DNA from 2 places in the Pseudomonas sp. GW821-FHT01E10 genome. Region 2 is predicted to be linked to the other one. Evidence: predicted binding sites of a transcription regulator. Region 2 holds the regulator's gene; the other holds the start of a gene.
The links. The regulator FliA, encoded in region 2, starts transcription of late flagellar genes. The targets are predictions, from matches to a motif close to CTAAAGTTTNNNNNNNNNNNGCCGNTAA.
Positions count from the first base shown of each region.

Region 1: AC07V0_RS27195 (methyl-accepting chemotaxis protein) is a predicted target of FliA. The motif match lies at 1,490-1,517, and genes of this name have one in related genera.

Region 1 covers NZ_JBWKWT010000026.1:1,645-5,056, forward strand. Annotated here, with positions in the region: gene AC07V0_RS27185 (inorganic phosphate transporter) at 1-64, opposite strand, end outside; gene AC07V0_RS27190 (transporter) at 334-1,356, opposite strand; gene AC07V0_RS27195 (methyl-accepting chemotaxis protein) at 1,632-3,257, shown strand.
Region 2 covers NZ_JBWKWT010000008.1:133,337-136,748, forward strand. Annotated here, with positions in the region: gene flhF (flagellar biosynthesis GTPase FlhF) at 1-453, shown strand, start outside; gene fleN (flagellar synthesis regulator FleN) at 570-1,400, shown strand; gene fliA (RNA polymerase sigma factor FliA) at 1,397-2,137, shown strand; gene AC07V0_RS16450 (chemotaxis response regulator CheY) at 2,305-2,676, shown strand; gene AC07V0_RS16455 (protein phosphatase CheZ) at 2,698-3,412, shown strand, end outside.

The sequences.
Region 1 (3,412 bases), on a different contig from region 2:
CGAACTGCGGCCTGGCGCCGCTGGCGGGCGCCTGGGAGGCGGCGGTGAAGGAAGGCGTAGCCATGCCGGACAATCCTGAGCAGAGAAGGAGTATCGGCCATGATCGTTGCTAAATATTACAGTGAGACTGCGCTGGGTCAGTGTTTGGTTTTTTTGTGATGCCGGATGCTAAGGCAGGCAAATACCTGTGGCGAGGGAGCTTGCTCCCGTTCGGCTGCGAAGCAGTCGTAAAACCAGAGAATTCTGTTTGAATGAATAAACCGGATAGGGGCCGCTGCGCAGCCCAGCGGGAGCAAGCTCCCTCGCCACAAGGTATCGGTGATGATGGGCGGTTTAATAATCGCGCCGCTTACGAAACGCCCAGCGCCCGGCAATCAGGGTAAACGTCGCCACCAGTGCCACCAGAATCCAGAACCCCTCCGGATCCCCGGCAAGCGGCACCCCGCCGACGTTCATGCCGAAGAAACCGGCAATGATGTTGATCGGCAGCGCCAACACCGTGACCACGGTCAGGGTGAACAGTGTGCGGTTGCTCTGCTCGTTGAGGTTGGCGGCGATTTCTTCCTGCAACAGCTTGATCCGCTCACCGAGGGCTGTGAGGTCGTTGATGATCAGCGCAAACTCCTCGGTGGATTTGCGCAGCTCCTTGACGTCCTCCTTCTGCAACCATTGCGGCGGGCGATTGAGCAGGCGCAGCAACGAGCCCGGCTCCAGCGCCAGCAACCGTTGCAGGCGCACCAGCACCCGGCGGTTGGCGCCCAGTTCGGCGCGGTTGGTGGACAGGCGCGACGACAGCAATTCATCTTCGATCTGATCGACACTGAGGCTGGTCTTGCGCACGATCTGCGTCAGCACTTCGCCCTGATCACGCAGCAAATGCACCAGCAATTCCAGCGGTGAGCGAAAACATTCACCGGCCTTCACCGAAGAGCGCAGCTTGTCCACCGAGTGCAGCGGTTGCAGGCGCGCGCTGATGATCAGCCGACTGCGAGCGCAGACCCACAGCGTCGAGACATCCGAGGAAACCATGCTACTGAGGTTGAACACCACATCGTTGACCACCGCCAGCAACGCCGAATCGACATGCTCGATGCGCGTCGAACGCGACCCCTCGTGCAAGGCTTCGAAAAACTCGTCGGGCAATTCCAGATGGCTTTTCATCCAGCGCTCGCACGCCGCATGGGCCAGGTTCAGGTGCAGCCAGAGAAACTCATCACTGTCGTCCAGTTGTTGCAGGCAGTGCAGTGCCTTGGCCGAATCGATCTCTCGACCGCGCTCGCCGGGGCGAAAACTGAAACCGTAAAGCAGGCCGAACAGGTCGGAATCGCGATGGCGTTGATCAATGCTGTGGTTCATGAAGTCTCGCTGCGGGGAGGCGCCTGTCGCGGGTTTCACAGGTTCACTTGAGCCTCATCATTGCAAGCGCTCATGACGGTTTTGTGACGGCAAGGTGTACGCAAACGATTGCGATACCGATGGTCGGATTTTCCTCAAGAACCGCTCTGGAACGCCGATCACGCTTGGGTTACGTTTGCGCGCCTTCGGCCAAGGGCCAACGTGGCAGACAGGGATGTCCGGATACTTTTCACGCCTTCATCCGCGTGCCTCATTCCTGTTTCGAGTACTTCCCGATGTCTTTACAAAAGTCCCTTCGAGCACAAATTCTCGCCCTGTTGAGCGGCAGCCTGTTGGCGATGTTGTTGATCGCTTTGGCCTGCTTTCACTTTTTGTCCAACGGCGTTCAGAACTACGCGAACCTGATCGAAGGCCCGTTGCACACCTCGCAACTGATCGATGAAGCCAACCTGCAATTCAAGGTGCAGGTTCAGGAGTGGAAAAACGTCCTGCTGCGCGGCAAGCAACCCGCGGACCTGGACAAATACTGGAAGCAGTTCGAGGAGGGTCAGCGCAATGTGCAGGGTATCCTTGGTGAACTGGCGGGGCAGAAGGGTATGGAGCCGCAACTCAAGACCCGCATCGAACGCCTGCGTGAGGAGCATCGTGTATTAGGTGCGGCGTATCAGAAGGGCCGTGATGCCTACGTGGCGGCCGGTGCCGACCCAGCGGCCGGCGACAATGCGGTCAAGGGCGTGGACCGCGCCGCCAGCGAGCAGATGAATGAACTGGTCGGCGAACTGCGCAAGCAGAGTGTCGAACAATCGAAATTGATCAGTGCCAGTGCCGATCAGACGGTGTTGTCGGGGCTCGCGGTGATGCTGGTGTCGGGCCTGCTGATTGGTTTGTTGAGTCTGTGGCTGGTCAATCGCAACCTGGTGGAGCCGATCCGCAAACTGATCGACTACGTGGCGCAACTCAGTCAGGGCCGGTTCGCCGAGCGCGTGGCCAGCACCCGTCAGGACGAGTTGGGCAACCTGGCCAGGGCCGCCAACACCTTGCGCGATTTCCTCGCCGAAACCTTCAGTCGTTTGCAGCGCAGCGCGTCGGACCTGGACAGTGCCAGCGGTGAGCTGAACTCGATTGCCGGCCTTATGGCCAGCGGCACCAACGAGCAGTTCAATCGCACCGATCAGGTGGCCACGGCGATGAACGAAATGTCCGCCACCGCGCAAGAAGTCGCGCGCCACGCCGCCGAAGCGGCACGTGCGGCCGACGATGCCGATCAGTCCGCCCAGCAAGGCGAGAAGGTCATGCAGGGCACCATTCACACCATCACCCAAATGCGTGGCGAAATCGCCAACACCGCCACGGTCATCCGTCGCCTGGAAGAAGACAGCGGGCGCATCGGCAAGGTGCTGGAAGTGATTCGCGGCATTGCCGAACAGACCAACCTGCTGGCGCTCAACGCGGCAATCGAAGCGGCCCGTGCCGGTGAAGCCGGGCGCGGTTTTGCGGTGGTCGCTGATGAAGTACGCAGCCTGGCCCAGCGCACGGCGGCGTCGATCATCGAGATCAACCAGATCATTCAAACCGTGCAAACCGGTGCGGTGGATGCGGCCCAGGCCATCGAAAGCGGCCAGTCGCGCAGCGAGCAAAGCGTCGAGCAAGTGACCCAGGCCGGCGCCATGCTCGAGCGGATCACCCATGCCGTGGAAGCCATTCGCGACATGAACCGCCAGATCGCCACCGCCGCAGAAGAACAGACTTCAGTGGCCGAAGACATCTCGCGCAACCTCACCGAAATCACCAGCATCGCCAGCACCAACCTGGACAACGTGCAGCGCACCGAAGCGGCCAGCCACAACCTGCATGGGCTGTCAGGGCAATTGAATGAGGTAACGGCGCGGTTGAGCGCCTAGTGAAATGGATTGTGTATCGAATCGGTTACCGAGTCGGTACACAGGCGTTGCAGGATGAAGGTGGCAGTACGGCGGATTCGGTGGTCAGCACCTCGGCCTGATCCTTAAGCATTACAGCTGTACACCTTGTTAAGGTCGGTGTGCCGTTGATCGGG
Region 2 (3,412 bases):
CAGGCGCTGGAGCCCTTGCTGCGCAAACGCGTGGTGCTGATCGATACCGCCGGCCTTCAGGCCAGCGATCCGGCACTGCGGATGCAGCTCGAAAGCCTGGCCGGGCGCGGCATCAAATCAAAAAATTATCTGGTCCTGGCAACCACCAGCCAGAAACAGGTTCTAACTGCCGCTTATCACAGTTACAAACGCTGCGGCCTCGCCGGCTGCATCCTGACTAAACTGGATGAAACGGCAAGTCTGGGCGAGGTGTTGAGCCTGGCGATCAGTCATGAGTTGCCGGTGGCTTACCTGACCGATGGTCCACGGATTCCGGATGATTTGCATCTGCCACGTCGTCATCAGTTGGTCAGCCGCGCCGTTAGCGTACAAATGCAGGAAGAACCCAGCGAAGAAGCCATGGCTGACATGTTCGCTGATATTTACCACAGCCCGACCAAGCAGGTTGGCTGAGGTGTTAATGAACATTTTTTGTACCTACATCGATGGTCTGCCATGCATTGTTCCGATGGTGAACGCGCAGCCAGTAATGTGGCCTCCGTCTAAGTAAGACAAGGTAAAGAAATAACATGGGCAGCATGCATCCCGTACAGGTGATCGCGGTGACCGGCGGCAAAGGTGGCGTCGGGAAGACTAACGTGTCAGTGAACTTGTCCCTGGCTCTAGCTGAGCTCGGCCGGCGCGTCATGCTGCTGGATGCCGATCTGGGGCTGGCGAACGTCGACGTTCTGTTGGGACTGACACCCAAACGCACGCTGGCCGACGTGATCGAAGGCCGCTGTGAGCTGCGCGACGTGCTGTTGCAAGGGCCTGGCGGTATCCGCATCGTCCCGGCCGCCTCCGGCACCCAGAGCATGGTTCATCTGAGCCCGGCCCAGCATGCCGGCCTGATCCAGGCGTTCAGTGATATCGGCGACAACCTCGACGTATTGGTGATCGACACCGCTGCGGGCATTGGTGACTCGGTAGTCAGCTTCGTGCGCGCCGCGCAGGAAGTCTTGCTGGTGGTGTGCGACGAACCGACCTCGATCACCGACGCCTACGCGCTGATCAAACTGCTTAACCGCGACTACGGCATGAACCGCTTCCGCGTCCTGGCCAACATGGCGCAGAGCCCGCAGGAAGGCCGCAACCTGTTCGCCAAGTTGACCAAGGTCACGGATCGCTTCCTCGACGTCGCCTTACAATACGTCGGCGCAGTGCCTTACGACGAAAGCGTACGCAAGGCCGTGCAGAAGCAACGCGCGGTGTATGAAGCCTTTCCGCGTTCCAAGTGCGCCCTGGCGTTCAAGGCCATTGCGCAGAAAGTCGATACCTGGCCACTGCCGGCCAACCCTCGTGGACATCTGGAGTTTTTCGTCGAGCGCCTCGTGCAACAAACTGCAGGACCCGTGCTATGACAGCCAGCGGTTACAACCTCTACAAGCAGTCGGCACGTGACGCGCAGTACGAGCTGATCGAGCGTTACGCGCCACTGGTCAAACGCATTGCCTACCACTTGCTGGCGCGTCTGCCGGCCAGTGTCCAGGTCGAAGACCTGATCCAGGCCGGGATGATCGGCCTGCTTGAAGTATCAACCAAATACGACGCCAGCAAAGGCGCGAGTTTCGAGACGTACGCGGGCATTCGAATCCGCGGCGCGATGCTCGATGAAGTGCGCAAGGGGGACTGGGCGCCACGTTCGGTCCACCGCAATACCCGCATGGTCAGCGACGCGATTCGCTCGATTGAAGCTAAAACCGGCCGTGACGCTAAAGATCACGAAGTTGCGGCCGAACTCCAATTGAGTCTCGACGATTATTACGGGATTTTGAACGACACCCTGGGCAGCCGGTTATTCAGTTTCGACGATCTGTTGCAGGACGGCGAACACGAAGGGCTGCATGAGGATGGCGCGAGTGCTCATCTCGAGCCGTCACGCGATCTGGAAGATGAACGCTTCCAGGCGGCGCTGGCGGACGCGATTGCCAATTTGCCGGAGCGTGAGCGACTGGTGTTGGCGCTGTACTACGACGAAGAGTTGAATCTCAAGGAAATCGGTGAGGTCCTGGGGGTCAGCGAGTCGCGGGTCAGCCAGTTACACAGCCAGTGCGCGGCCCGTTTGCGGGGGCGTTTGGGGGAGTGGCGAGCGCGCTGAAGGCAGTGTGGGGACACTGCGAATGGAGCTGGTGTGGTGTTGAACCGTACCGGTCTCGATCTGTTGTGCTCCAGACAGTCATTGAGTGCTTTGCCGGATTGATTGAAATGGCGCGTCCAGGTGCTGGGCGCGTTTAAGACTGCTTGGAGGTCGAATTGGACAAGAACATGAAAATCCTCATCGTTGATGACTTCTCAACGATGCGGCGGATCATAAAAAACCTGTTGCGTGACCTTGGGTTCACCAACACCGCCGAAGCCGATGACGGGCTGACCGGGTTGCCGATGCTGCAAAGCGGTAACTTCGATTTTCTGGTTACCGACTGGAACATGCCCGGTATGACCGGCATCGACCTGCTTCGTGCGGTGCGCGCCGATGAAAGGCTCAAGCACCTGCCGGTGCTGATGGTGACCGCCGAAGCCAAGCGCGAGCAAATCATCGAAGCGGCCCAGGCCGGTGTTAACGGCTATGTGGTCAAACCCTTCACAGCCCAGGCGTTGAAAGAAAAAATCGAGAAGATTTTCGAACGCATCGGCTGATGTACTGCGCACGGGGGAGCTATGGAGCATAACGAATCTTCACAGGGCGATTTTGAGTCGACCCTGAAAAAACACGCGGTCGAACTGGTCGACAGCCTTGAAAAAGGCAAGTTTGGCGACGCTGTGCAACTGATCCATGAGCTCAACCAGACCCGTGACCGCGGCCTGTATCAGGAAGTGGGCAAGCTCACCCGCGAGCTGCATAGCGCGATCGTCAATTTCCAGATTGACCCGCACATGCCGCAAGCCGAGGAAGTGTCTCAGATCACGGATGCCACCGAGCGCCTGTCCTATGTGGTCAAGCTGACCGAGGCCGCGGCCAACCGCACCATGGACCTGGTGGAAAACGCCACGCCGCTGATCAACAGCCTGAGCGATGAAGCCCAGGCGCTGAGCACGGATTGGGGACGGTTCATGCGTCGCGAAGTCGGGGCTGAAGAGTTCCGCGAACTGGCCCGGCGGGTCGATGGTTTCCTGACACGCAGCAGTGAAGACAACCGCGTCGTGTCGAGCAACCTCAACGACATTCTGCTGGCCCAGGATTACCAGGACCTCACCGGTCAGGTGATCAAGCGTGTGACCCAATTGGTCACCGAAGTTGAAAGCAATCTGCTCAAGCTCGTGCTCATGGCCAGTCACGTAGACCGCTTTGCGGGTATCGAACACGACCGTGAGGCGATGCTTGCTGAAAAAGATCCACAAAAACATCTCTCTCAGGGTGAAGGTCCGCAGATTC